3 regions of the Streptomyces sp. NPDC048606 genome follow, and region 3 is predicted to be linked to each of the others. Evidence: riboswitches for the same ligand, from Rfam matches in the RefSeq annotation. Region 3 holds a riboswitch; each other region holds the start of a gene.
The links. A riboswitch is a leader RNA that binds a small molecule or an ion and turns the genes downstream of it on or off. The one in region 3 is predicted to bind cobalamin.
Positions count from the first base shown of each region.

Region 1: another riboswitch for cobalamin. It lies ahead of AB0D01_RS04035 (energy-coupling factor ABC transporter permease); the one in region 3 lies ahead of AB0D01_RS27125 (ABC transporter substrate-binding protein).
Region 2: another riboswitch for cobalamin. It lies ahead of cobN (cobaltochelatase subunit CobN); the one in region 3 lies ahead of AB0D01_RS27125 (ABC transporter substrate-binding protein).

Region 1 is NZ_JBEZIB010000002.1:432,062-441,693, forward strand. Features, by position in the region: gene AB0D01_RS04010 (EF-hand domain-containing protein) at 207-419, shown strand; gene AB0D01_RS04015 (PadR family transcriptional regulator) at 465-1,049, opposite strand; gene AB0D01_RS04020 (ATP-binding cassette domain-containing protein) at 1,090-1,911, opposite strand; gene cbiQ (cobalt ECF transporter T component CbiQ) at 1,908-2,657, opposite strand; gene AB0D01_RS04030 (energy-coupling factor ABC transporter substrate-binding protein) at 2,661-3,017, opposite strand; gene AB0D01_RS04035 (energy-coupling factor ABC transporter permease) at 3,014-3,721, opposite strand; cobalamin riboswitch at 3,750-3,945, opposite strand; gene AB0D01_RS04040 (hypothetical protein) at 4,091-4,603, opposite strand; gene AB0D01_RS04045 (SsgA family sporulation/cell division regulator) at 4,768-5,175, opposite strand; gene AB0D01_RS04050 (hypothetical protein) at 5,383-5,697, opposite strand; gene AB0D01_RS04055 (L-serine ammonia-lyase) at 5,976-7,358, opposite strand; gene AB0D01_RS04060 (APC family permease) at 7,517-9,172, opposite strand; gene glyA (serine hydroxymethyltransferase) at 9,352-9,632, opposite strand, start outside.
Region 2 is NZ_JBEZIB010000001.1:458,190-467,821, reverse strand. Features, by position in the region: gene AB0D01_RS01880 (cobalt-precorrin-6A reductase) at 1-773, shown strand, start outside; gene AB0D01_RS01875 (hypothetical protein) at 995-1,495, shown strand; gene AB0D01_RS01870 (precorrin-2 C(20)-methyltransferase) at 1,591-3,099, opposite strand; gene AB0D01_RS01865 (precorrin-8X methylmutase) at 3,096-3,743, opposite strand; gene AB0D01_RS01860 (cobalamin biosynthesis protein CobG) at 3,740-5,122, opposite strand; cobalamin riboswitch at 5,814-5,971, shown strand; gene cobN (cobaltochelatase subunit CobN) at 6,004-9,615, shown strand.
Region 3 is NZ_JBEZIB010000028.1:22,037-31,668, forward strand. Features, by position in the region: gene galK (galactokinase) at 1-1,148, opposite strand, end outside; gene galT (galactose-1-phosphate uridylyltransferase) at 1,145-2,200, opposite strand; gene AB0D01_RS27110 (VOC family protein) at 2,427-2,810, shown strand; gene AB0D01_RS27115 (ABC transporter ATP-binding protein) at 2,842-3,621, opposite strand; gene AB0D01_RS27120 (iron ABC transporter permease) at 3,618-4,643, opposite strand; gene AB0D01_RS27125 (ABC transporter substrate-binding protein) at 4,640-5,635, opposite strand; cobalamin riboswitch at 5,669-5,803, opposite strand; gene AB0D01_RS27130 (VOC family protein) at 5,975-6,406, shown strand; tRNA gene AB0D01_RS27135 (tRNA-Trp) at 6,497-6,570, opposite strand; gene AB0D01_RS27140 (GMC oxidoreductase) at 6,798-8,447, shown strand; gene AB0D01_RS27145 (carboxymuconolactone decarboxylase family protein) at 8,504-8,989, opposite strand; gene AB0D01_RS27150 (dihydrodipicolinate reductase) at 8,986-9,632, opposite strand, start outside.

The DNA of each region.
Region 1 (9,632 bases), on a different contig from region 3:
TGGTGTGGCGGCAATGCCGTTACGTTATGCCGCGATGTCGGAGCGTGACAAGTGGCAGGCCGATTTGTTGGCCAGAATTATCGCCTCCGGGTTACGGACCGGTAATTCAATTTCTTTCTGCCGATCGAACGGGACCCGCGGGGGAGGGACGCCCGGGGTGCCGCTACCCTGAGCCGGTCAACAAGCACCGAGAAGGGGTGGACCCAGTGGCGGACATCGAGAGCGCACGGGCGACGTTCGACAGGTTCGACGTCAACGGCGACGGCTTCATCACGGCCGACGAGTACAGCCAGGCCATGAAGGCGATGGGCGACGCGTTCGTCACGCCCGCGGTCGCGGACTCCATCGTCGCCGCCAAGGACGTCAACCACGACGGCCTGCTGAGCTTCGACGAGTTCTGGGCCGACCTGAACAAGTAGTCGTCGCGCCCGCCTCCGCCCCCGCCCGCCGGGGGCGGGGCCGCGTCAGGCCCCGACCGAGGGGCCCGCGTCCCCCCGCGCGCCGGCCTCCGGGCCCTCCATGTCCTCCACCTCGGCGAGCGCCTCCTCCAGCCAGCTCAGCCAGAAGGTCTCCAGGGCGATGCCGCCGCGCAGCACGAGCCGGCGCAGCCGGTCCTGGTCCCCGTCGCGACCCGGCGGGAAGTCCTTGGCCTCGATCGCCTCGTACGTCCGCAACTGCTCCCGGTGCAACCCCAGGTGGCGGCGCAGCTCGCCGCCCAGCCCCCGCGGCCCCACCACGGCCGCCGCGCGGATCCGCAACAGCAGCGCGTCCCGCTGGGGCTTGGGGTCCTGGCTCTCGTCCACCCAGCGGGCCAGCTCCGCGCTGCCGTCGGGCAGCACCTCGTACTGCTTCTTCTGCCCGCGCACGGGCACCTCGCTGGGCAGGGCCCGGATCAGCCCCGCCACCTCCAGCCGTCCCAGCTCCCGGTAGATCTGCTGGTGCGTCGCCGACCAGAAGTACCCGATCGACCGGTCGAACCGCCGGGTCAGCTCCAACCCCGACGAGGGCTTTTCGAGCAGGGCGGTGAGGATGGCGTGCGGGAGCGACATGCCGCCATCCTAGGTTCCGCCCCCGGCCGGGCCCCCACGGTCACCGCCAGGCGGCCAGGGCCTCCGGCACGCGCGGGCCCGGGGCGTCGGCGGCCAGCAGGCCCCGCGCGCGCAGCAGCGCCGTCACCGCCGGCGCCCAGGCCTGGCGCAGGCCCGCCGTGGCGAGCAGCTCCGGGTCCGACAGGAGCCCCGGCGCCGGGCCGAAGCGGATGCCGTCCGGGGTGAGCACGGCGGCGTCGTCCGCCCACCGGACCGCGAGGTCCACGTCGTGCGTGGCCATGACGACGGTGGTGCCGGCCCCGCGCAGCCCCGCGAGGACGTCCAGGAGGCGCTCCTGCCCGTCCGGGTCCAGGCCCGCCGTCGGCTCGTCGAGGATCAGCACCCGCGGGGCCATCGCCACCGCGCCCGCGATGGCCGCCCGCTTGCGCTGCCCGTACGACAGCAGGTGCGTCGGACGGTCGCGCAGCGCCGTGATGTCCAGGGCGGCGAGCGCCGCGTCCACCCGAGCGCGGACCTCCGGGACGGACAGGCCGAGGTTCATCGGACCGAACGAGACGTCCTGTTCGACGGAGGCGGCGAACAGCTGGTCGTCCGGGTCCTGGACCACCAACTGCACCGCGCCGCGCAGCCGGGTCAGTCCGGCCCGGTCGTACGTCACCGCGGCCCCGTCCAGCCGCAGCGCGCCCGAGCCCGGGCGCAGCCCGCCGCTGAGGAGCCGCATCAGCGTGGTCTTGCCGCTGCCGTTGCGGCCGAGCAGGACGAGGGCGCGACCCTCGGCGATGGCGAAGTCCACGTCGGACAGGACGGCGGGGCCGTCGTCGTACGCGTAGCCCGCGCCGGCCAGTTCCACCAACGGGTTCACAGGTACAGCTCCTTCAGTACGAGGGTCCCCGCGACCAGGGCGGTCAGCAGGGCGGCGGTGGCCGCGAGGAACCGCCGGGACAGCCGCGCCTCGGGGACGAGCACCCGCAGCGCGCCGTCGTAGCCGCGCCCGGCCAGCCCCTCCTGGAGCCGGGCGGCGCGGTCGAAGGCCCGTACGAACGAGGTGGCGGCGAGCCCGGCCAGCGAACGCCACACCGCGGCCCGGCCGGTGTGCCCCAGCCGCGCGGCCTGGGCCCGGCGCACCCGGTCCATCGAGTCGAGCAGCAGGAAACCGATCCGGTACATGACCAGGGCCACGTCCGCCACCGGCGCGGGCACCCCCGCCCGCACCAGCCGCGGCAGCACGTCCGACACCGGGGTGGTGAAGGCGAACAGCAACACCCCCAGCGAGGCCGCCGACGTGCGCAGCAGCAGCTCGCCCGCGTGCCGGGGCCCGTCGGGCGCCAGGGCGAGGAACCCGTCCGGGCCGCCCACCGACACCAACAGCGGCAGCGCCCCGGTCACGCAGAAGCCCAACGGGACCCGGAAGGCCCGCCACAGCTGCCGCCGGCCCACCCCGGCCGGGCCGAGCAGCACGGCCAGGGTGGCGGCGCCCACGAGCGGCCCGCCCGGCCAGGGGGGCAGGGCGACGGCGGTGACCGTCAGCCCGAGCCCCAACAGGGCCTTCTCCAACGGGTGGCGGCCCCGCCAGCGACTGCTGTGGGCCGCCACGTCGATCGGCAGCACCGGCTACGACTCCCGGGCGGCCGCACCGGCCCCGGAGGCCGTCCCGGCCTCGGCCCGTGCCTGCTCCGCTCCCTGGCGACGCCCCTTGCGGACCCCGAAGTAGTAGGCGAGGACGCCCGCGCCGAGCGCCGCCTGGAGGGCGAACAGCGCCGACTCGACCTCCCCCGACGGGGGTTCGTAGAGCGGCGAGAACCACGGCTCGTAGTCCGGCTTCAGCTCGGTGATGGCGGCCTCGGCCTGCGCGTCGGCGCCGGCGAACGGCTCCTCCTTGTGGTCGCCCATGCCGAAGGCGAGCGGGATCACGGCCAGCGCCGCGACCAGGAGGAGCAGCAGCGTGTTGATCTTCGCGTTGCGGGTCATCGGGCCGTCGCCTCCAGGTCGGTCTGCCCGGCGGTCCGGCCGGTGAGCTTGGCGACGCCGAGCCGGACCAGGTCCGACTTGCTGGACTGCATCAGCAGCCGCATCACGAGCACGGTCAGCAGCCCCTCGCTGACGGCCAGCGGGATCTGGGTGAGCGCGAAGATGCCGGCGAACTTCTCCAGCGAGCCCACGAAGCCGCTCGCCGGGTCCGGGAAGGCCAGCGCGAGCTGGACGGAGGTCACGCAGTAGGTGACCAGGTCCGCGAAGAAGGCGCCGAAGAAGACGCCGACCATGAGCGGGGCCCCGTACTTGCGCAGGAGCCGGTAGACGGCGTAGCCCGCCCAGGGGCCGGCGACGGCCATGGAGAAGACGTTGGCGCCCAGGGTGGTGAGGCCGCCGTGGGCCAGCAGCAGCGCCTGGAAGAGCAGGGTGATCGTACCGAGCACCGCCATGATCGGCGGTCGGAAGAGGATGGCCCCGAGCCCCGTTCCCGTCGGGTGGGAGCAGCTGCCCGTCACCGAGGGGATCTTCAGGGCGGACAGGACGAACGTGAACGCTCCGGAGGCCCCGAGCAACAGCGTGCTCTCCGGGTTGGCCTTCACCTCGCGGGTGAGGGCGCGCACGCCGTGGACGACGAACGGGGCGGACGCGGCGCCCCAGGCGACCGCGTGCAAGGGGGGCAGGAACCCCTCGGCTATATGCATGGGTAGAGAGACCTCTCCAGCACCTCGTGGATGGACGACGCGCCTCGGCCGGTCTCCTGGCTGACGGGTACTGATGCCCTGGCTCCGCCTTCCCGGGGCCGCGCGGTTCCCCGCGTGGACCCAGTGGCTTCCCGCAGGAGTGGAGCCGGACTTCCCGATCACAGTGGCGAGGGCCGCTCCGGTTTCCCACCGGCTTCCCGAACACCAAGGCCCGACGACCCTAGTCGGCCGCGCGTACCGGAACAACCCGGACCGGACGGTAGCCCCGGCCGCGCTCCCGCGGTGCGCGGGCGGGATCCCGACGCACGGCGACCGGCACCCCCCGGGGGGACGCCGGTCGCCGTGTCGTCCTACGGTGCGCCCGCGGTGTCAGCAGGTGTTCGGGTGCGCGATGTCCACCACGACCCGCTCCGGCGAGTGCAGCACGGTGGTGCCGTAGGCCGGCTTGGTGTCGAAGGCGGCCCCGAGGGTGACGTACCCCTCGAAGTCGCCGGTCAGGGCGAGGCCCTTGAGCTTGCTGAGGTAGATCTTCTGGAGCCGGGGACCCTGGTAGACGTTCTGTCCGGCGTCGTTGTGCGCGGCGGCCGGGTGCAGGCGGATCTCCAGGAAGTACTTCCCCGCCAGCGGGACGGGCTTGCCGGACCCGTCGTACACGAGCTGCGAGACGGGGCTGACGGTGACCTCGGGGACGTAGCCCTGGAGGTCGACCACGATCCGGTCGAACGTGCAGTGACCGCCCCAGCGGGCGTTGACGACGAGCGGGGTCTGGGTGGAGGCGGCGGCCGCGGATGCCGGTGCGGCCAGACCGATGCCGACGGTGAGCAGTGCGCCCGTGGCCAGGGCCACGATCTTGCGACGGCGCGAGCGGGGCAGGTGACGCATGGCGTCCCCCGATTCCTCTTGAGACGGGGATGGCTGTCACCCGGGTAGACGCGGCGGCGCCCCGCGCGGTTGCGGCTCCGGCGGGCCGGGCGGAAGACGGGCCGGGCGCAGGGCGGATCGGGTGGGCGGCGGACCGGGTGGGCGGCGTACGGCCTCGCCCGCGGTCAGTGCGCCAGCAGCGCGCTCAGCTGCGCGTCCAGGTCGTAGTGCCGCCGCTCCTGGCCGCGCGGCACCAGTTCCGTCATCCGCCGGCACAGGGCCCGTACGTCCTTGGCCCGGGCCGACACCACACAGCTGCGGCCGCCGTTGCCGAAGGCCAGGAACACCCGTGGCTCGGTCCCCGCGCGGACGGGCCAGACCTGTATGTCGCCCTCGCCGGTGGCGACGGTCTCCCCGTCGATCAGCAGGTCGCGGGAGAAGACCCAGCGGGCGAGGTGCGTACCGCCGCCCCGGAAGTCGAGGGCCAGCTCGTAGGGCCGGTCCGTGCGGTAGACGAAGGCGCCCTGGAGCGGGACGGTCGGCGGGGCGACCTCCAGCCGGAGGGGCAGGACACGGTGTTCGGTGGTGGCCATGGGCGGCTGCCTTCCTTCGCGCGGGGTGGTGCACGGACCCCCCTTCGGCACGCTAGCCCACCCCCACGACCCGGGGGCGGGGCCGAAGGTCCCGAGCCGGGCGGGCCGCTGGACCCCACTTGCCCCGCGCGGGGCCCCGTACGCGCGAGGGCCCGTCCTCCGCGCGGAGGACGGGCCCGAAGGGCGCGGCGGGCGGCCGCGCGCCCGCTACGGAAGCGGGTTGTAGACCAGCGAGTCGTGGTCGTTGGACTGGCCGATCGCGGTGAAGCCGGAGCCGTTGGCCTGGGCGCCGTTGTTCTGGTTCGACGCCCCGAAGCCGGACGCGACCTGCTGGGCGGTGGAGGAGTTGCCGAGGTTGCTGCCCCCGACTCCGCTGCCGAGGATGCCGGCGAGGGCCGCGTTCGAGGCGGTGCCCGCGGCGCCGGCCCCGTTGTCCGCCTGCGCCACGCCCGACAGGAGCACGGCGGCGAGGGGGAGCGATGCGACAGCCGCCATCACACGGATGGTGCGGATGCTTGCCATGGTGAAGTCCTCCAGTACGCAAAAACCAAGGGGGTCAGGGCGGTTGGCCGGCCGCCCCGGATGAGCCCGACGTCGTGGGACCAGCCTTGCGTACGTGATCATCGAGAAACCAGCCCAGACCGGGTTCTTCCCTCGCAAGCGTGATCAACCCGATCCAAACCTGGAATCGATGGTCGATTCATCTTTCTTCGGGACGTCCCTCTTCGGCTCGCCCCTTCGCGAGGAGCCCGGTCGGGGCCGCGCCGGGCCGGGCGACCTCCCGGCCGCCCGGCCCGCCGTCAGCACTCGATGACGTTGACCGCGAGACCGCCGCGGGCGGTCTCCTTGTACTTGATCTTCATGTCGGCGCCGGTCTCCTTCATGGTCTTGATGACCTTGTCGAGGGAGACCTTGTGGCTGCCGTCGCCGCGCATCGCCATCTTCGCGGCGGTGACGGCCTTGACCGCCGCCATGCCGTTGCGCTCGATGCAGGGGATCTGCACCAGGCCGCCGACGGGGTCGCAGGTCAGGCCGAGGTTGTGCTCCATGCCGATCTCGGCCGCGTTCTCGACCTGCTCCGGGGTGCCGCCCAGGACCTCGGCGAGGGCGCCCGCCGCCATGGAGCAGGCGGAGCCCACCTCGCCCTGGCAGCCGACCTCGGCGCCGGAGATGGAGGCGTTCTCCTTGAACAGCATGCCGATCGCGCCCGCGGCGAGGAGGAAGCGGACCACGCCGTCCTCGTCGGCGCCCGGCACGAAGTTCATGTAGTAGTGCAGGACGGCCGGCAGGACGCCCGCCGCGCCGTTGGTCGGGGCGGTCACCACGCGCCCGCCCGCGGCGTTCTCCTCGTTGACGGCCATCGCGTAGATGGTGGTCCACTCGCTGCGGTGCATCATCGGGTCGCCCTCGGTGCGCAGCTGGCGGGCCGTGGACGCGGCGCGGCGCTTGACGCGCAGGCCGCCCGGGAGGATGCCCTCGCGGGACATGCCGCGCGAGACGCAGGACTGCATGACCCGCCAGATCTCCAGGAGGCCCTCGCGGATCTCCTCCTCCGTGCGCCAGGCCTTCTCGTTCTCCAGCATCAGGGAGGAGATCGACAGGCCGGTCTCGTTGGCGAGGCGCAGCATCTCGTCGCCCGAGCGGAAGGGGTACTTCAGTACCGTGTCGTCGAGCTTGATCCGGTCCTCGCCGACCGCGTCCTCGTCGACGACGAAGCCGCCGCCGACCGAGTAGTAGGTCTTCTCCAGCAGCGGGGCGCCGGAGGCGTCGTAGGCGAAGAGGGTCATGCCGTTCGCGTGGTACGGCAGCGAGCGGCGGCGGTGCAGGATCAGCTGGCTCGGTTCGTCGAAGGCGATCTCGTGGACATCGCCTATCTCGGTGCCCAGCAGGCGCAGGCGCCCGCTCTTGCGGATCCGCTCCACCTCGTCGTCGGCCGTCTCCACGTCGACCGTGCGCGGGGAGTGGCCCTCCAGGCCGAGCAGGACCGCCTTGGGGGTGCCGTGGCCGTGGCCGGTCGCGCCGAGGGAGCCGAAGAGCTCCGCGCGCACGGACGCGGTCTGGGCGAGGACGCCGTCCTTCTTCAGCCGCGTCACGAACATGCGTGCGGCGCGCATCGGGCCGACCGTGTGGGAGGAGGAGGGGCCGATGCCGATGGAGAAGAGGTCGAAGACGGAGATGGCCACTGGCGGACTCCCTTGTCTGCTCGTGGGTGGTGAGGGGCAGGGGTGGTGGTGCGGGCGGTGCGGGTGGTGCTGGTGGTGAAGGCGGTGGATCTGCGGATTTTGTCCGGCAGACGAGCGTATCGCGTGGAAGTGAACGGTTCGGCTGCCGGACGTGGCGGTCAGGCGTGGGTCAGCTCGCGCTCCGGTGCTCCGGCGGGCCGCGCCGGGCCCTCGACCCCGTCCAGGACCGGGTCGGGGCCGGGCAGGCCGGCCCGGTGGGCCCGGACGCCGGCCTCGACGGCCCAGAAGTACGTGACGAGCGCCATGCCCGCGACGAGGAGGATGTCGAGGCCGCCGGGGATGGTGCCCCGGCCGCCGAAGTCGGTGGAGCCGAGGTAGGACAGCAGCGACAGGGCGCCCAGGAAGAAGACGATCCACCACGCGGGGGCGAACTGGCGGGCCAGGTTCCGCTCGCCCTTGCGGGAGAGCACCAGCGCGGCGATCGGGGCGGCCAGCAGGGTCAGGGCGGTGACGATGCCGGTGTTCGGCCACTTCGACCAGTACAGGGCGCAGGCGGCGAAGACGAAGGTCAGCGGGCACAGGAGGCGTGCGGCGGGAAGTCGGAACGGGCGGGGCAGGTCGGGCTTGGTGCGGCGGAAGACGCCCACCGCGATCGGTCCGATCAGGTACGAGATCACCATCGCGGCCGAGATGATCGGGGCCAGGGTCTTCCAGCTGTGGCCCACGGTCACCAGGAGCAGGACCGAGAAGCCGAGGTTCATCCACATCGCCGGGCGGGCGGTGCCGTAGACGGGGTGCGTCTCCTTGAGCCGCTTGGGGAAGAAGCCGGTCTCGGAGAGGTTCTGCACCATGTAGGCGGCGGAGGCCACGTTGGCGATGTTGGAGCCGGCGGGGGAGATGAAGGCGCCGAACTGGAGCATCACCACCACCCAGTGGATCATCAGGAGCTTGGCGAGCTCGGCGAACGGGGAGTTGAAGTTCACGCCCGACCAGCCGCCGGCCTGCGCCAGGTGCTCGGGCGGTACGGAGCCCAGGAAGGCCGCCTGGAGGGCGAGGTAGATGACCAGCCCCAGGGACAGGGCGCCCACCAGGGCGATCGGGATGGCCCGGCCCGGGTTCTTGGCCGCGCCGCCGAGGTTGACCACGGCCTGGAAGCCGTTGAAGGCGAAGACCACGCCGGAGGTGGTGACGGCGGTCAGCACGGCGGTCCAGCCGTTCGGGGCGAAGCCCCCGTGGGCCTGGAAGTTCTCCGTGTGGAAGCCGGAGGCGACCAGCGCGACCACGGCCAGGACCGGAATGGCGAACTTCACCAGGGTCAGGCCCGCGTTGATCTTCGCGAGGAGCTGGACGGACCAGTAGCAGGACAGCCACAGCAGCACGGTCAGCACGAGCGCCACGCCCATGCCGAAGGGGGTCAGCTGGTGCGACCCCGCGTCCACCAGGTCCTTCGCCCAGCCGAAGCTCCAGGAGGACATGTACTGGGTGGCCGCGATCGACTCGATCGGGATGAGCGAGGCGACCGCGATCCACACCGCCCAGCCCGTGACGAAGCCGAGCACGGGACCGTGCGAGATGGCGCCGTAGCGGGCCATGCCGCCGGGGATCGGGTAGGCCGCGCCCACCTCGGCGTAGGACATGGCGATCATGCCGATGAACACCGCGCCGATGACCCAGGCGACCAGTGCGGCCGGACCCGCGACCTGGGCGGCCGTACCGGCCCCGAAGAGCCAGCCGGATCCGAAGATCGAGCCGATGCCGATCATGATCAGCGCGAAGAGACTGAGTCCCTTCCTGTTCGCCGCGCTCATGTCCATGGGTCCGTGTCCGTCCTGCCAGAGGATGCCTTTTATTCGAAGCCTATTTGCCTTTTTTTGGACGAATCAGTGGCAATGGGCCGCATCCGCCTGGGGCTTTGGTCATGAAAAGGGCCCGACCCCGTGCACGGCGACAGGCGCCGGCGCACGGCGGGGTCGGGCCCTTCCCGAGCCCGCGACTAGAGCGACGGGTACAGCGGGTGCTTCGCGGCGAGCGCGGAGACGCGGGCCTTGAGGTCCTCGCTGTCGTACGAGGGCTTCAGGGCCTGGGCGATGATCTCGGCGACCTCGGTGAAGTCCTCGGCGCCGAAACCGCGCGTGGCCAGGGCCGGCGTGCCGATCCGCAGACCCGAGGTGACCATCGGCGGCCGCGGGTCGTTCGGGATGGCGTTGCGGTTGACCGTGATGCCGACCTCGTGGAGGCGGTCCTCGGCCTGCTGGCCGTCCAGCTCCGAGTTGC
Region 2 (9,632 bases), on a different contig from region 3:
CGGAGCGGGACCCGGAGCACGTCCTGGTCCTGGGCGGCACGACGGAGGCCCGCCGCCTCGCGCAGGCGCTGGCCGGCGATCCCGCGTACCGGGTGACCACCTCCCTGGCGGGCCGGGTGGCCTCGCCGGTGCTGCCGCCGGGCGAGGTCCGCGTGGGCGGCTTCGGCGGGGTCGAGGGGCTCGCGCGGTGGATCGTCGAGCACGGCGTCACCCGGGTCGTCGACGCCACGCACCCCTTCGCCGAGCACATGAGCTTCCACGCCTCGGGGGCGGGGGCCCTGACGGGGGTCCCGCTGCTCGCGCTGCGCCGGCCGGGTTGGACGCCGGGGCCCGGGGACGCCTGGACGTTCGCGGACTCCCTGGCGCACGCGGCCGATCTGGTGGCGGAACTGGGCGACCGGGTGTTCCTGACGACGGGCCGGACGGGGCTGCACGCCTTCGCGGGGCTCACCGACACCTGGTTCCTGGTGCGTTCGGTGGACCCGCCGCAGGGGCCGGTGCCGCCGCGCCTCGAAGTGCTGCTGGCGCGCGGACCGTTCGACCTGGCGCAGGAGCGGGAGCTTCTGGCCCGCCACCGGATCGACCTGCTGGTCACCAAGGACAGCGGCGGCTCCGCGACCGCGCCGAAGCTCACCGCCGCCCGTGAGGCGGGCGTACCGGTCCTGGTCGTCCGCCGTCCGCCGACGCCCGCGCACGTCCCCGAGGCGCACTCGGTGGAGGCCGCGCTCCAGTGGCTCGGCGGCGCCGACCGGGGGTCTTCCGGACCGCTGTGACGGGTCGTCCGTCCGGCGCGCGGGGGCCCTTCGGCCGGGGCGGACGGGGCCCTTCGGCGGGCGCGGACGGGCCCTTCGGGCCGTGTGGGCGGGCCGTGGGGCGAACTTTGGGGAAACACCCGCCCGGCCTGGCCCGAATCGTCCCCGTCACCCCTCCGACCGGCGCGAATACCCTCCCCCGCCGGCCCCCACCCACCCTCCGCACCCTCTAGTCTGAGGCCATGCGGATACGTCACCCCCTCGCCCTGGTCCTCGCCGCCGCGGCGCTCCTCACCGGCTGCGGAGAGAAAGCGGAGCCCCGGGGCTGGGAGCCCGACGACGCGCTCCAGCGGGCCGACGAGACGCTGGGGAAGGACATCGGCGAGGGTCGGGTGACGATGCGCGGCACCGGCTTCCTCGCGGCCGGGCTGGACAAGGCGCTGGAGACCGGCGGGGAGCGCCCGTACCGCTTCGACATCGCCTGCGACAGCGAGGAGAGCCCCCGGGTGACGCTGGTGCTGTCGCGGGAGGGCGGCGCCGGGGACCGGTCGTTCGACGTGCCGTGCGCGGCCGGCGAGGTGACGCGGCTCAACTTCCCGGCGGGCGCGCCGCTGACCGCGCACATCGAGCCCGCGCCGCAGGACGACTCGCCGCCGGCCGGGGTGCTGTCGTGGCAGTTGCTGACGGTGGACCCGCGCAGCGTCGTGGGCTGCGCCGACGTGCTGGCGGGCTGCTCGGGCTGACCGCCCGGCCGACGGGACCTGGAACGGGGACGGCGGCCCGGGGCTCCTCGCCCCGGCCGCCGTCCCGTCACCGGTCCCGTTTCCGGTCTACGCCGTCACGGGTAGCGGCGCGGGGTCCACGTCACCCGGGACCCGTCGCCGCGTTCGGTGACCCGGGTCTGCGAGGAGCCGATGAGCAGGAGCGTGCGCATGTCCACCTCGGCGGGCTCCAGTGCGGCGAGCTCGACGACCCGCACCGACTGCTCCGGGCCGCCCACGTCGCGGGCCACGACCACCGGGGTGCTCGGCGAACGCAGCTCCAGCAGCAGCTCCTTGGCCTGCGCGACCTGCCAGGTGCGGCTGCGCGAGCCCGGGTTGTACAGGGCGAGCACCAGATCGGCGGCGGCCGCCGCGCGCAGCCGTTCCGCGATGACCTCCCACGGCTTGAGCCGGTCGGAGAGCGAGACGGTGGCGTAGTCGTGGCCGAGCGGTGCCCCGGCCGCGGCGGCCGCGGCGTTGGCGGCGGTCACCCCCGGCAGGACCCGTACGGGCACGTCCTCGTAACCGGGCTGCCCGGCGACCTCCAGCACGGCGGTGGCCATGGCGAAGACGCCGGGGTCGCCGCCGGAGACCACGGCCACCCGCTTGCCGCGCCGCGCGAGGTCGAGGGCGAACTCGGCGCGCTCCGACTCGACCTTGTTGTCGGAGCCGTGGCGGACCTGCCCCGGCCTGACGGGGACCCGGTCCAGGTACGTCGTGTACCCGACGAGGACCTCCGCGTCGGCCAGCGCCCGCTTGGTCTCGGGGGTCAGCCACAGCGGCCCGGCCGGCCCGGTGCCGACGACCACGACCCCGCCGGGGCCGGACGGGACGCTGCCCGGATTGCCGATCCGGCTGGGGACGACGGCGACGGCGAAGTACGGGACGCTGTCGGGGTCGGTGTCCGCGAGGACCCCGGTCCGCTCGCCGGCCATGGTGGCGCGTTCCACGTAGCGGGCCTCGGCGAGCCGGCCGCTGCCCTCCATGGCCCGCCGGACGGCGGGGAAGGTGCGGCCGAGCTTCATCACGACCGCCGAGTCGGTGGCCGCGAGACGGGCCGTCAGCTCCTCCTCGGGCAGGGTGCCGGGCAGGATCGTCAGCACCTCCTCGCCCTCGACGAGCGGGGTGCCGAGCCGGGCGGCGGCGGCGCTCACCGAGGTGACCCCGGGGATCACCTCGGCCTCGAAGCGGTCGGCGAGCCGCTTGTGCATGTGCATGTAGGAGCCGTAGAAGAGCGGGTCGCCCTCCGCGAGGACGGCGACGGTGCGCCCGGCGTCCAGGTGGGCGGCGAGACGGGCGGCGGAGGCCTCGTAGAACTCCTCCATCGCGCCCTGGTAGCCGCCCGGGTGGTCGGTGGTCTCGGTGGTGACCGGGTAGACCAGCGGTTCCTCGACGTGGTCGGAGCGCAGGTGCTTCGCGGCGATCGAGCGGGCGATGGACCGGCCGTGGCGGGCGCTGTGGTAGGCGATGACGTCGGCCTCGGCGATGACCTCGACGGCCCGCAGGGTCATCAGGGACGGGTCGCCGGGGCCGAGCCCCACTCCGTACAGCTTCCCCCGGGCGGCGCTGTGGTGACCGGTGCTCATTCTTCCTCGCTCGCGATCGCGTTGACGGCGGCGGCGGCGATGGCGCTGCCGCCGCGCCGGCCCCGCACGATCAGGTGGTCGAGGCCCGAGGGGTGGGCGGCGAGGGCGTCCTTGGACTCGGCGGCGCCGATGAAGCCGACGGGCACGCCGATGACGGCGGCCGGGCGCGGGGCGCCCTCCTCGATCATCTCCAGCAGCCGGAACAGCGCGGTCGGGGCGTTGCCGACGGCGATCACGGAGCCTTCCAACAGGCCCTGGTCGCGCCAGACTTCGAGGGCCGCGGCGCTGCGGGTGGTGCCCATCCGCGCGGCGAGTTCGGGCACGGACGGGTCCGACAGGGTGCAGACGACCCGGTTGTCCGCGGGCAGCCGCTTGCGGGTGACCCCGCTGGCGACCATCTGGACGTCGCACAGGATCGGGGCGCCTGCGCGCAGGGCGGCGCGGGCGCGCAGGACGACCTCGGGGGTGTAGCCGAGGTCCTGGGGGAGGTCGGTCATACCGCAGGCGTGAATCATGCGCACCGCGACCTGGGCGACCGAGGCGGGCAGCCCGGAGAGGTCCGCCTCGGCGCGGATCGTGGCAAAGGACTGGCGGTAGATCGCGGCGCCGTCCTTCTCGTACTCGAACACGGTGTTCTCGCTCATTTCTTCACTGCGGCGTGGATGGCTGCGGCTTCGGTGGGTGGCGCTTCGGCGGGCGGCGCCTCGGCGGGTGCGGGGGTGCCACGTGCGGCCGCGAGGGCCGTGGCGAGGTCGGGGTGGTGCGGAAACCGCCGCCCGTGGACGGAGAGTTCGTAGCCGTCGGGGGTGGCGAGCGCGTCCACCCAGGCGGTGCCCCGGGGGTGGCCGCAGCGGCGCGGGCAGCCCGACCAGTGCACGGGCAGCGGTCCGCGCGCGGCCCGTACGAGGTCCAGCGCGTCGGCGCGCACGTCCGCGAGGGACTTGGCGCAACCGGGGCGCCCCGTGCAGGCGGTGACGGACTCCCAGGGGTCGTCGGGGGCCAGGACGAGACCGGCGGCCTCGACGCGGGCGGCGGCGCCGGATCCCGCGCGGGGCACGACGACGCTCCGCCAGGGGGTGACCCGCAGCCCGCCGGGGGCGCCGTCGGTGTCGGGGGCGTCGGCGGCGGCTTCGGCCAGGATCCGCCACTGCGCGGAGGTCGCCCGGCCGAGCGGGGGCAGTACGCACAGCGACCCGTACCTGCCGGCGGGGGCGCCCCAGGGCTTCGGCGGGGGCGCGTACGGCCACGCCGGGTGCACCGGCGCGGTCGCCGCGATCCCGGCGGCGGCCAGCCGTTCGGTGAACCGGGCGGTGTCCGGGGCGTGTTCGGCGGGGAGTTCGGCGACGCGCCAGGCGCGGGTGCCGGCGGCCTCGGCGGCGTCCAGGAAGTACAGGGCGGCGAGCAGGGCCGCCCGGGGCGCGTCCGCCGCGGCCACCTTGACCGCGTCGGCGGCGGCGCCGAGGCGCACCAGCGCGCGGGGGGCGTGCGTCGCGTCCTCGGCGCCCGCCGCCCGGCCGAGCACCGTCACGTCGGGGTCCAGGGCGGCGACGTCACCGCGCCCGTCGTCGAGGGCGAACAGGAACCGGCCGGACAGGGCGGCGGCCCGGCTGCTCGCGCACAGCAGCCGGTCGAGTTCCCGCACCCACGGCGCCACGTCGGGGCGGCCGTCGTCGAAGAGCCCGGACAGCGGGGTGGCGACGATGTTGCGGACCCGCTCGTGGCTCGGGGCGGGCAGCAGCCCGGCCCCGTCGAGGACCTCGGCGAGCCCGGCGCCGCAGCCGTCGGGCAGGCCGCGCAGTTGGACGTTGCCGCGCGAGGTGAGTTCCAGCCGGCCGTCGCCGAAGCGGTCGGCGGCGAGGGCGAGGGCGAGGGCCTGCGCGGTGGTGAGCAGCCCGCCGGGGATCCGGACGCGCGCCAGGTGCCCGTCGTCCGCCGCGTGCAGGCGCAGTGCGCCGGGGCATGCGTCACCGCGGTCCCGTATGACGGGTTCGTCCCGCGGTGCGGCGGAGGGGGGCTGGGGCATGGCCGCGAGCATACCCACGAATCCGGCGCCCCGACCTGTGGCCGTCGCCACCCGGCCCCGCGCCCCCCGACACCCACCACCACCCCACCCACCGGCCCGAACCCCGCTCCCGCACCCCGCGCCGCGTCCCGACCGCCCGGGCCCGGACCGCGCCGCGCCCCCGGCCGCCACCGCGCCCACAGCTCCCCCGGCCCCGGCACGGCCCCGCTCCCGCCCCGCGCCGAGCGAAGCCCCGGTCCCGTGTCCGCCCCGACCCGGACCCCGCACCCGGCACGTGCCCGCCCCCTGACCCCGCCGCACCCCCGGCCGGCGCCCCACCGCGCCCCACGGGCGCCCGCCCCGAGCGGAACCCCGCTCCCGCCCCGCGCCGAGCAGGACCCCCGGACCCGCGCCCGCCCGGGCCCGAACCGCGCCGCGCCGCCGGCCGCCACCGCGCCCTCGGGGCCCCCGGCCCCACCCCGTTCCCGCCCCCGCGGCCGGCCGTCCCACCGCGCGGTTCGGCCCCGCCCATCGGCCCGGATCCCGCCGGGACCCTTCCGGCGCCGCCTCCACCGGGCCCCGCGGGCAGCCGCAGGCAGCCTCGGCACCGGCCTGCGGGGCGTTTGCGCCGCGTTCCGGCGGGCAGGGCCTTCGCGGCGGGACCGTCGTGGATCCGCCTCCCGACCCCCACTGCCGACCAGGGGCCCGGCCCCCTAAGATGACCTTCCGACGGGCCGCTCGGCCCGTCATCGCCGAGGACGGCGACATGGGAGGAAGCCCGGTGAGATTCCGGCGCGGTCCCGCCACTGTGAATCCCGCGGAACGCTCCGCGGGGTGAGTCAGGAACTCCCGCTGTCCTCACTGCCCGGGGCGCGGAAACCCCGAGGAAGGCCTGCCGCCGCATGATCCTGCTGCTGTCGACGTCCGACACCGATCTGCTCAGCGCCCGCGCCGCGGACGGCCCCGTCCCGTACCGGTTCGCGAACCCCTCCCGGCTCCCCCTCGACGACCTGCCCGGTCTGCTCGACGGGGTCGAGCTGGTCGTCGTACGCCTCCTCGGCGGGCTGCGCGCCTGGCAGGAGGGGCTCGACCTGCTGCTGGCCGCCGACCAGACCCGTCCCGTCGTGGTCCTCACCGGCGAACAGGCCCCGGACGCCCAGCTGATGGAGGCCTCCACGGTCCCGATCGGCATCGCCGCCGAGGCGCACGCCTACCTCGCGCACGGCGGCCCCGCCAACCTCGACCAGCTGGCGCGCTTCCTCTTCGACACCGTGCTCCTGACCGGCCACGGCTTCGAGCCCCCGGCGGCCTCCCCCACCTGGGGTCCGCTGGAGCGCACCGCGCCGGCCGACGCCGCGGGCCCCGAGGTCGCGGTGCTCTACTACCGCGCCCACCAGATGAGCGGCAACACCGCCTTCGTGCACGCCCTGTGCGACGCGATCGAGGCGAAGGGCGGCCGGCCCGTCCCGCTCTACGTCTCCTCCCTGCGCACCCCCGAGCCGGAGCTGCTGCGCGCCCTGGAGTCCGTCGACGCCGTCGTCACCACGGTCCTCGCGGCCGGCGGCACCCGCCCCGCGACCGCCTCGGCGGGCGGGGACGACGAGTCCTGGGACGCGGGCGCGCTCGCCGGCCTCGGCGTGCCGATCCTCCAGGCGCTGTGCCTGACGGGTTCGCGCGGCACCTGGGAGGAGAACGACGAGGGCCTGTCCCCGCTCGACGCCGCCACCCAGGTCGCCGTCCCGGAGTTCGACGGCCGCCTGATCACCGTCCCGTTCTCCTTCAAGGAGATCGACGAGGACGGCCTCCCCTCCTACGTCGCCGACGCCGAGCGCGCCTCCCGCGTCGCGGGCATCGCCGTGCGCCACGCCCGCCTGCGCCACATCGAGCGCCGCGACAAGCGGCTCGCGCTGGTCCTGTCCGCGTACCCGACGAAGCACTCGCGCATCGGCAACGCGGTGGGTCTGGACACCCCGGCCAGCGCCGTGGAGCTGCTGCGCACCCTGATCGCCGGCGGCTACGACTTCGGTCCCGTCGAGGAGATCCCCGGGCTGGTGTCGGGCGACGGCGACGACCTGATCCGCGCCCTGATCGAGGCGGGCGGCCACGACCAGGACTGGCTGACCGAGGAGCAGCTCGCCCGCAACCCCGTCCGCATCCCGGCCGCCGACTACAAGCGGTGGTTCGCGGAGCTGCCGGCCGAGCTGCGGGGCAGCGTCGAGGAGCACTGGGGCGAGGCCCCGGGCAACATGTTCGTGGACCGCAGCGCGAACCCCGAGGGCGACATCGTCCTGGCCGCGCTGCGCCGCGGGAACCTGCTGATCCTGATCCAGCCCCCGCGCGGCTTCGGCGAGAACCCGATCGCGATCTACCACGACCCGGACCTGCCGCCGTCGCACCACTACCTGGCCGCGTACCGCTGGATCCAGGCGGCGGCCGAGGACGGCGGCTTCGGCGCCGACGCGATGATCCACCTGGGCAAGCACGGCAACCTGGAGTGGCTGCCGGGCAAGAACGCGGGCCTGTCCGCGGCCTGCGCCCCGGACGCCGCGCTCGGCGACCTCCCCCTCGTCTACCCGTTCCTGGTCAACGACCCGGGCGAGGGCACCCAGGCCAAGCGCCGCGTGCACGCCACGCTGGTCGACCACCTGGTGCCGCCGATGGCGCGCGCGGAGTCGTACGGCGACATCGCCCGCCTGGAGCAGCACCTGGACGAGTACGCGCAGATCAGCGCGATGGACCCGGCCAAGCTGCCGGCGATCCGGGCGCAGATCTGGACCCTGATCCAGGCGGCGAAGCTCGACCACGACCTGGGTCTGGAGGAGCGTCCGGACGACGACGGCTTCGACGACTTCCTGCTGCACGTCGACGGCTGGCTGTGCGAGGTCAAGGACGCCCAGATCCGTGACGGTCTGCACGTCCTGGGCGGCGCCCCGACGGGCGAGGCCCGCGTCAACCTGGTCCTGGCGATCCTGCGGGCCCGTCAGATCTGGGGCGGTACGACGGCCCTGCCCGGTCTGCGCGAGGCCCTCGGCCTCGACGAGTCGGCCGCCACCCGCACCTCGGCCGACGCGGTGGAGGAGACGGCGCGCGGTCTCGTCCAGGCGATGGAGGACGCGGGGTGGGACCCGGCCGCGGTGGCCTCCGTGGCGGCGGACCACGGCCCCGACGTGGCGGCGGTGCTCACCTTCGCCGCGCACGAGGTCGTCCCGCGCCTGGGCGGCACGACGGACGAGATCGCGCACGTGCTGACGGCCCTGGACGGCGGCTTCGTGCCGGCCGGCCCGTCGGGCTCGCCGCTGCGCGGGCTGGTCAACGTCCTGCCGACCGGCCGCAACTTCTACTCGGTGGACCCGAAGGCCGTCCCCTCCCGCCTCGCGTGGGAGACGGGCCAGGCCCTGGCCGAGTCCCTGCTCACCCGGTACCGCACCGACCAGGGCGAGTGGCCGGCCTCCGTCGGCCTGTCCCTGTGGGGCACGAGCGCGATGCGCACGGCGGGCGACGACGTGGCCGAGGCCCTGGCCCTGCTGGGCGTGCGCCCGGTCTGGGACGAGGCCTCCCGCCGGGTCACCGGCATCGAGGCGATCCCGCTCGACGAGCTGGGCCGTCCCCGCATCGACGTCACGCTGCGCATCTCGGGCTTCTTCCGTGACGCGTTCCCGCACGTCATCGGCCTGCTGGACGATGCGGTGCGGCTCGCGGCCTCGCTGGACGAGCCGGCCGGGGACAACTTCGTCCGGGCCCACGCCCAGGCGGACCTGGCCGCCCACGGCGACGAGCGCCGCGCCACCACCCGCATCTTCGGCTCGCGCCCGGGTACGTACGGGGCCGGCATCCTCCAGCTGATCGACTCCCGCGACTGGCGCACCGACGCCGACCTGGCGGAGGTCTACACGGTCTGGGGCGGCTACGCCTACGGCCGCGGCCTGGAGGGGCGTCCGGCCCGCGACGAGATGGAGAGCGCCTACAAGCGGATCACGGTCGCGGCGAAGAACACGGACACCCGCGAGCACGACATCGCCGACTCGGACGACTACTTCCAGTACCACGGCGGCATGGTGGCCACCGTCCGCGCCCTGCGCGGCACGGCCCCCGAGGCCTACATCGGTGACTCGACCCGTCCCGAGACGGTCAAGACCCGCACGCTCGTCGAGGAGACCAGCCGCGTCTTCCGGGCCCGCGTGGTCAACCCGAAGTGGATCGAGGCGATGCGTCGCCACGGCTACAAGGGCGCCTTCGAGCTGGCGGCGACGGTCGACTACCTCTTCGGCTATGACGCCACGACGGGCGTGGTGGCGGACTGGATGTACGACAAGCTGACCGAGACCTACGTCCTGGACCCCACGAACCGCGCCTTCCTGGAGGAGGCCAACCCGTGGGCCCTGCACGGCATCGCGGAACGCCTCCTGGAGGCGGAGTCGCGCGGCATGTGGGAGAAGCCGGACCCGCAGGTCCTCGAAGCCCTGCGCCAGGTCTACCTGGACACCGAGGGCAACCTGGAGGCCGAGGCGGAATAGCCGCCCGCGGCCCCGCC
Region 3 (9,632 bases):
GTGGTGACGCGGGGCGGGGCGAAGTCGGCCCGGTGGAAGGCCCGTGTCAGCGCCCGGGTCACCTCCGGGGCCGCGTCGGCGTCGATCAGCGCCAGCGCGGAGCCTCCGAAACCGCCGCCGGTCATCCGGGCCCCGTACGCGCCGGCCGCCTCGGCGGTGGCGACGGCGAGGTCGAGTTCCGGGCACGAGACCTCGTAGTCGTCGCGCAGGGAGGCGTGTCCCCGGCCGAGCAGCGGGCCCGTCTCGCGCAGCCGTCCGGCGCGCAGCAGTTCCGTCACCTGGGCCACGCGTTCGTTCTCCGTCACCACGTGGCGCACGCGGCGCCGGTCGGTGGCGTCCGCGAGCCCGGCGAGGGCCGGTTCCAGGTCCGCGTACGGCAGGTCGCGCAGGGCGGGCAGGCCGAGCGCGGCGGCGGCCCGCCGGCAGGAGGCGAGCCGTTCGGCGTAGGCCCCGTCGGCGAGGTCGTGGGAGACGCGGGTGTCGATGACGAGCAGGGCCAGGCCGGCGGCGGCGCAGTCGAAGGGCACGTGGGCCGTCCGCAGGGTCCGGGTGTCCAGGTGCAGGGCGTTGCCCTCGGTGGCGCAGGCGGAGGCCATCTGGTCCATGACCCCGCAGGGGACGCCCACGTACGCGTTCTCCGCGCGGCGGGCGAGCGCGGCCAGCTCGGGGCGGGTCGGCGCGAGACCGTACAGCTCGGTCAGGGCGAGGGCGGTGGCCACCTCCAGCGCGGCGGAGGAGGACAGCCCGGCGCCGGTCGGGACGGTGGAGCGCACGTGCAGGTCGGCGCCGGTGACGGGCTCGCCGCCGCCCCGCGCGCCCGGCGCCCGGGCGGACTCCAGCAGGGCCCAGACCACGCCGGCGGGATAGCCGGCCCAGCGGGCGGCGCCGCGCGGGGGGCGGGCCGGGTCGAGGTCGGCGAGCTCCAGCGTGACCACCCCGCCGGGGACGTCGGCGGAGTGCAGGCGCAGCAGTCCGTCGGTGCGGCGGGCCACCGCCACCTCGGTGCGCTGCGGGAGGGCGAAGGGCAGGGCGAAGCCGTCGTTGTAGTCGGTGTGTTCGCCGATCAGGTTGACCCGGCCGGGCGCCGCCCAGACCCCCTCGGGCGGGACGCCGTACAGCTCCAGGAACTCCGTCTCCGTGCGGCTCACGGGCTCGCCACCTCCCGCAGTCGGGCGGCCGCGTCCTCGGGCCGGACGTCGTTCATGTAGGCCTCCATGCCGGACTCGGTGCCGGCGAGGTACTTCAGTTTGTCGGCGGTGCGCCGGACGGTGAACAGCTCCAGGTGCAGGGCGAAGTGCTCCCGTTCCGCTCCGGCCGGCGCCTGGTGCCAGGCGGAGACGTACGGCGTCGGGTCGGGCCGCGCGAACAGCCGGTCGAAGCGGCGCAGCAGCTCCAGGTAGAGGCGGGGGAACTCGGCGCGGGCCGCCTTGCCGAGGGCGGGCAGGTCGGGCACCCGGTGGTGCGGGTAGAGGTGGACCTCGTAGGGCCAGCGGGCGGCGTAGGGGACGAAGGCGCTCCAGTGCTCGCCTTCGAGGACCACGCGGGTGGTCGCGGCGGGCGCGGCGCGTTCGGCGGCGAGGACCTCCTCGAAGAGGTTGCCGCCGGTGCGGGCGCGGTGGGCGGCGACGGTGTCGACCATGCGCGCGGTGCGGGGGGTGACGAAGGGGAGGGCGTAGATCTGGCCGTGGGGGTGGCCGAGGGTGACGCCGATCTCGGCGCCGCGGTTCTCGAAGCAGTAGACCTGCCGCACTCCCGGGCGGGCGGAGAGTTCGGCGGTGCGGTCGGTCCAGGCGGCGAGGACGAGGGCGGCGCGTTCCTCGTCGAGGTCGGCGAAGGAGGCGTGGTGGTCCGGGGTGAAGCAGACCACCTCGCAGCGGCCGGTGTCGCCGGCGAGGGAGGGGAAGCGGTTCTCGAAGACCGCCACCTCGTAGTCGGGTGCCGGGACCTCGCTCGCGCGGTCGGGCGTGGAGGGGCACAGCGGGCAGTCCGCGGCGGGGGGCAGGTGGGTGCGGCCCTGGCGGTGGGAGGCGATGACGACGGGGTCGCCGAGCAGGGGGTCGCGGCGCACCTCGGAGGCGGTGGCTCCGGCGGCGAGGGGGCGGCTGTCGGGGACGGCCCGGGTGGCTGCGTCACCGGTGTCGGCGGTGTCGTAGTAGAGGATCTCGCGGCCGTCGGCGAGGTGGGTGCGGGTGCGCTTCACGGGCGGATCCTCTCACCGGAGGGTGCCGACCGTACCGCGAACCGGGGCGGGGCGGCGTTCCCCGCCCCGGGGCCGGGCGGCGCTGCGGCCCGCGGGCCGGCCGGCCGGATTTCGGTGGACTTCCGCCCGGGCGCCTGTTTACGATCACGACGACGGCGTCGCGTGTCGGTCACCGACCGGGTGAGGCATGGAGGCGCCGTGACGTGCCTTTCGGAGGCATCCACTCATGTCGGTACAGCTGAACCACACGATCATCCACTCCCGTGACAACCGGGAGTCCGCCGAATTCCTCGCCCGGGTCCTCGGGTTGGAGGTCGGTCCCGAATGGGGCCCGTTCGTCCCCGTCACGACGGACAACGGCGTCACCCTGGACTTCGCGACCGTCGGTGCGGGCGAGCCCGTCACCGTGCAGCACTACGCCTTCCTCATCTCGGAGGAGGAGTTCGACTCCGCCTTCGAGAAGATCAAGGAGGCGGGCGTCGAGTTCTTCGCCGACCCGCACCGCAGGCACCCGGGCGAGATCAACCACAACGACGGCGGCCGGGGGGTCTACTTCATCGACCCCTCCGGCCACGCCATGGAGATCATCACCCGCCCGTACGGCGGCTGATCGGCCCCGCGCCCCGGGCCCCGGGGCACGCTCAGGGCAGGTAGACGATGTTCGGGACGCCCGTCGTCGGATGCGGCGCTACCTCGGCCCGCACTCCGTAGACCTCCTTCAGCAGCTCCGGGGTGAGGACCTCGGCCGGCGGGCCCGCCGCCACCACCGTGCCGCCCGACAGGACGTACAGCCGGTCGCAGAAGAAGGCGGCCAGGTTGAGGTCGTGCAGGACGAGCAGGCCGGTGGCGGCGAGTCCCCGGACCAGTGCGAGGACCTCCAACTGGTAACGGATGTCCAGGTGGTTGGTCGGCTCGTCGAGGGCGAGGAGCCCCGGCTCCTGGACGAGGGCGCGCGCGACGAGCACCCGCTGGCGCTCGCCGCCGGAGAGTTCGCCGAAGGCGCGCGCGGCGAACGCCGCCATCCCCACGGTCTCCAGCGCCTCGGCCACCAGCCGCCTGTCCCCGGGCCCGTCCTGTTCCCAGAACCGCTTGTGCGGGCTGCGCCCCATGGCGACGACCTCGTGGACCGTCAGTCCGAAGGTCCCGTCGGCGTCCTGGGGGACGACCGCCACGACGCGGGCGCGTTCCTTGACGCCCAACTCCCCGGCGTCGAGCCCGTCGAGGAGCACGCGGCCGGCGGTGGGGCGCAGCGCGCCGTGGACGCAGCGCAGCAGGGTGGTCTTCCCGCTGCCGTTGGGGCCGACCACGCCGACGGTCTCGCCGGGCCGGGCGGCGAGGTCGACGCCGTGCAGCAGGGTGTGTCCGTCGACCTCGTAGCGCAGGGCCTCGACGGCGAGGGCCGCGGGACGGCGGGCGGTCATCCGGTGATCCCTTCGGTACGGGTGGACCGGCGCAGCATCCACAGCAGGAACGGCCCGCCCACCAGTGCGGTGACCACGCCCACCGGTATCTCCTCCGGGGCGGCGGCGGTCCGGGCGAGCAGGTCGGCCAGGCTCAGGAAGACCGCTCCGGCCAGCGCGGACACCGGCAGCAGCGCCCGGTGGCCGGCGCCGACCACCATCCGGGCGGCGTGCGGGACCATCAGGCCGACGAAGCCGATCGCCCCGCTGTAGGCCACCAGCACCCCGATGACCAGGGAGGTGAGGACGAAGACGCCGGCCCGGAAGCGGCCGGCGTCCAGGCCGAGGGTGCGGGCTCCCTCCTCCCCGGCGAGGAGCAGGTCGAGCGGCCGGGCGAGGGTGACGAGCAGGGCGGTGCCCAGCAACAGGGCGACCGCCGGCAGGGCGAGTTCGTCCCAGCGGGCGCCGCCGAGGCCGCCGAGGGTCCAGAACAGCACGGAGCGGACCTGGTCGGGCTGGGCGGACAGGACGAGGATCAGGCTGGTGAAGGCGGACAGGACGTACTGGACGGCGACGCCGGCGAGGATCAGACGTCCGGTGGTCATGGTCGTGCCGCGTCGGGCGAGGGCGTAGACGGCGACGAGGGCGACCAGGGAGCCGACGAAGGCGGCGAGGGGCAGGCCCACCCCGCCGAGGATCCCCACCGCGCCGAACACGATGACCAGGACCGCTCCCGCCGAGGCGCCCGAGGAGGCGCCGAGCAGGAAGGGGTCGGCGAGCGGGTTGCGCACCAGGGCCTGGAGCACGGTGCCGCAGACGGCGAGCCCCGCGCCGACGACCGCTCCGAGGAGCACCCGGGGCATCCGTACGTCCCACACGATGGAGCCGAAGGCCCCGCCGCCGGGCCCGGGGCCGGCGCGCAGGATGTCGAGCACCTGCCCCGGGGGGATCCGTACGGGCCCCAGGGCGAGGCCGGCGACGGCCGAGGCGAGGAGCGCGACGGTCAGCAGGGCGAGGACGGTGGCGGTTCGGCGCCGCCTCACGCGGCGTCGGGGTGCAGCTGGGACCCCAGGGACTCGACGGCGTCGGCGACGCGGACGCCGAGCACGGCGGAGGACAGCGGCAGGACGACGAACTTCCGGTCGCGGACGGCGGGGACGGAGGCGAGCGCCGGGTCGTTCAGCAGGCGGCGCTTCTTCTCCTCGACGGTGGTACCGCCGTAGTCGTAGATCAGCACGACCTGGGGCGCCCGCTCGATGACCTTCTCCCACGGGACGTCGCCGAAGGTGTCGTTCAGGTCGGCGAAGACGTTCGTGCCGCCCGCCAGGGAGATGATCTCGTTGCCGATGCCGTTGCCGCCGGAGGTGAAGGCGGAGCCCTCGCCCGAGTCGTAGACGAAGACGGACGGCCGGGTGCGGTCCTTCACGCGTGCGGTGACGGCGTCGATGCGGCGCTGCTCGTCCGCGATCAGCGCGTCGCCGCGCTCGGGTACGCCGAAGGTGCGCGCGACCTCGCCGATCTCGGTCTTCAGTTGGCCGACGCCCACCGGGCCCTGGGTGCAGTACTCCACGCTGAGGCGGGTGTTGACGCCCGACTTCGCGAGGCCCTCGCGGTCGCGGCCCTGCCCCTTGTCGAAGGCGCTGGCGTAACCGCCGTACACGAAGTCCGGGTTGGCGCCGAGGAGCACCTCCTTCGAGGGGTACTCCCGTGCCAGCACCTTGATCTTGTCGTAGGCCGGCCGGTAGGCGGGCAGGACCGAGTCGTCGAGGTAGGCGGTACCGGCCATCCGGTCCTGCAGCCCGAGGGCCAGCATGATCTCGGTGGCGTGCTGGTTCATGGTCACCGCACGCTGGGGCGGGGCCTGGTAGGTGGTGCTCACCCCGCAGTTGGTGACGGTGTACGGGAACCCGGGCGCGGCCTTCGGGGCCTCACCGGCCGTCGGGTCGGACTTCCCGGACGAGCCGGAGCACGCGGCGAGCGGTATGAGCAGAGCGAGCGGCAGGAACGCGCGCAGGGCGGCGCGGGAACGCGACATGGCGGAGCCTCTCCGGGGGATCCTCGTCCCCGGTCGAAGTGGAGGCGGCGCGGCAGTGTCTGACTCCCGAACCCCGGAGGGGGCTCGGTCACAGTGGCGGGACCGCACCGGATTCACACCGGCTTCCTGACCTGCGCAGCCTGGGACAACGCGACCAGTCTGCCAGACCTCCCGATCACCCCCGCCCCCCACCCGCACCCCTTACACCGATGCGCGCACGCGCCCCGGTACGCCGGAAGGCCCGCGCCGGCGGCTGCCGCTCGCGGGGGCCGTCCTCCCGGCGACGTGTGGATCCACCCGCCCAGGGGAGATGGGCAGGACCCCTGTTATCGTGCGCCGATGTCAACGATCAAGCACTTCCAAGTGACCTTCGACTGCGCGGAGCCCGCGCGCCTCGCCGCCTTCTGGTGTGAGGTCCTGGGGTACGTCGTACCGGCGGTCCCGGCGGGCTTCGCCACGTGGGAGGAGCACCACCGCTCGCTGCCGCCCGAGGACGAGATCTACTTCGCGTGCGCCGACCCCTCGGGTGTGGGTCCGCGCCTGCTCTTCCAGCGGGTTCCCGAAGGCAAGGTCGTCAAGAACCGGGTGCACCTTGACGTGCGGGTCGGCACAGGGCTCGTGGGTGACGAGCGCCTGGCCACGCTAGAGGCCGAATGCGCACGGCTGATGGCGCTCGGCGCGAATCACGTGCTGACGCAGCGCGCTGATGGCGTCAACGAGTCGTGCATCACGATGCAGGACATCGAGGGCAACGAGTTCTGCCTCTGCTGATTCTCGTTCCCACGCCGCAGCAACGCGAACGCCCGGGTGAGAGGGGTCCTCTCACCCGGGCGTTCGGCGTGAACGCGCGGTTCACGAGGGCAGGGGCGGCGGGATTCGAACCTGCGGCCTACGGTTTTGGAGACCGTTGCTCTGACCAGCTGAGCTACACCCCTTCGGTGGGACCAACGATGACACGTCGCGGCCCGAAGATCCACTCGATTCGGGGGTGGACGCGAGGGAATTCGGATCGCCCGCGCGGCGAGGGAGCCGGTCGCGGTGGTTCGGCACCGGGTGAACCAGGAGGCGGAACCAGCCACAAGTTACCGCGCCGCGTGTAGTGACTTACCAGGCAATCGACAGTAGAACTTGTTCTCACTCCGCCGAGAGTGAGGAAGGTCACATGAGTGACAAAAGCCTGCACAGCAAGGTATCCAAGGGTGTTTCCCGACGTGGATTCATAGCTGGAACTGGTTCCATTCTTGGGGCCATGGCGCTGTCGGTCAACGCCACCCCCGCCCAGGCGCGCACCAGCGGCGCCGCCGCGGACTCGCCCATCGGCTCCGGCGTCCGGGTCCCGGTGTTGATCATCGGGAGCGGCTACGGCGGCTCGGTCGCCGCGCTGCGGCTCGCCCAGGCCGGTGTCGACGTCCACCTGATCGAGATGGGCATGGCCTGGGACACCCCGGGCAACGACGGCAAGATCTTCGCCAACACCACCAAACCCGACTACCGCTCGTACTGGTTGCGCACCCGCACCAAGGCCCCGCTCAGCAATTTCCTCGGGTTCCCCATCGACAAGGACGTGCCGAAGTACACCGGCATCCTGGACGCCGAGGAGATGGGAGGGATCATCGTCTACCAGGGCCGCGGGGTCGGCGGCGGCTCGCTCGTCAACGGCGGCATGGCCGTCACGCCCAAGCGGCAGAACTTCTCCGCCATCCTCCCGACGGTCGACGCCGACGAGATGTACGACACCTACTACCCGCGCGCCAACGCCGCGCTCGGGGTGGGCCTCATCGACCCGAACTGGTTCGACACGGTGGACTGTTACCAGTTCGCCCGCGTCGGCCGCAAGCACGCCCAACGCTCCGGCTTCCCCTTCGTCTTCGTACCCGACGTGTACGACTGGGACTACATGAAGCAGGAGGTCGCCGGGACCGTCCCCAAGTCCGCGGTCGACGGCGAGATCCTCTACGGCAACAACGCCGGCAAGAAGTCGCTGCAGAAGACCTACCTGGCCGCCGCCCGCGCGACCGGCAAGGTCACCGTCTCCCCCCTGCACCGGGTCACCACCGTCTCCCCCTCGGGCGGTGGCGGCTACACGGTCGTCATCGAGCAGTTGAACACCTCCGGCGGCGTCGTCACCACCAAGACCGTCACCGCCGACCGCGTCTTCTTCGCCGCGGGCAGCGTCGGCACGAGCAAGCTGCTGGTGCGGCTGAAGGCCACGGGCGCCCTGCCGAACCTGAACGACGAGGTCGGCAAGGGCTGGGGCGAGAACGGCAACGTCATGTGCGGCCGCGCGAACCACATGTGGGACCCGACCGGCAAGGTCCAGGCCTCCATCCCCTGCGGCGGCATCGACAACTGGGACGCGGGAGGCGCCTTCGCCGAGGTGGCGCCGCTGCCGACCGGGATCGAGACGTACGCCTCCTTCTACCTGTCGATCACCAGGAACCCCCACCGCGCCGAGTTCACGTGGAACGCCGCCGCGGGCCGGGTGGACCTGAACTGGCAGACCACCTGGAAGCAACCCTCCATCAACATGGCGAAGACCATCTTCGACCGGATCAACTCCAAGGAGGGGACGATCTACCGGACCGACCTCTTCGGCACCAACAAGATCTGGGGCGACCACCTCACCTACCACCCCCTCGGAGGCGCGGTGTTGGGGAAGGCGACCGACAACTACGGTCGGCTGCACGGCCACCCGGGTCTGTACGTCATCGACGGAGCGCTGATCCCCGGCAACACCAGCGTCAACCCGTTCGTGACCATCACGGCGCTCGCCGAGCGCAACATCGAGAAGATCATCGCCACCGACCTCTGACGGAGGCGCGGCGGTACCGGGGTCGGCCGGAGGTTGCGGCCGACCCCGGCCCGGCGTCAGCCGCCGCTGCCCGGCAGCACGCAGACGCTGTCGAGGCCCAGCACATGGTTGAGCCGGCCGAAGGCGAGCCAGGAGCCGATGCTCATGCTCAGCTCCACGATCTCCACCTGGCTGTAGTGCGCGGTCATCCGCTCCCAGAACTCCTCGTCGAGGTTGTGGTGGTCCAGGGCGTAGCGCTCCGCGTACTCGGCGGCCAGGCGGGTCCGGTCGTCGAAAGCCTTGGTGGTGCGCCACTCGGTGACGGCGTCGGCGAACTCCTCCTCGACCTTCTCCCCGTCGCGGTCGGTGCGCCAGTCGAGGCAGAACACGCATCCGTTGATCTGCGCGACGCGCAGCCGGGCGGCCTCGAACTCGCGCAGGCCCAGGGTGGTGTGGGCGTAGACGGAGAGCGAGAAGTTGGCGGCGGCCATCCCGATGCCGGGGACGAGGTCGCCCCACACGTACTCGATCGGGTGCTGTCCTTCGGGGACGTCGATCCTCATGGCTGCTTCCTTCCGAGTTTGCCGACTGCGGGACGCAGCGGGACGTCGAGCGCGTCGTAGAGTCCGGGCTCGGCCGCCACCAGCCAGTCGATGGCGCCGACGAGCCTGCCGACGGCGGTGGCGTTGCCGCCCGCCGAACGGTTCTCGCCCTCGTCGGTGGCCTCGACGGTGACCTCGATCCGGGGCCGGCCCTCGATGATCACGCGATGGGCGCCGGCGCCGTCGGGCGGCGTGGGCCAGTCGGGGGCGCAGGAGGGGTGGATGCGGGTGACGTGCTCGATGACGATGCGGGGTTCGCCCTCGACGATGCCCTGCACCTCGAAGCGGATGGCGCCCTGCGTCCCGGCTTCGAAGGTGCCCATGGTCCGGGTGGTGACGGTGGTGTCGAGCGCGCGGCGCTGCGAGGTCTCGCGTATGTCGTCGAGTTCGACGCCCAGGGCGCGGGCCATCATCCGGATCTGCCCGCCCCAGACCATGGTGGGGACGGAGGGCCAGAGCATCATGGGCTCGTCGTCCATGGGGCGGCCCATGCCGACCAGGTCGCGGACGGAGTCCGGTTGGTCGTACGTGGAGTAGTCGAAGATCTCCTGGCAGCGGATCGCGTCGACGGTGGTGCCGAGGCCGCTGAGCAGCAGGGGGAGCA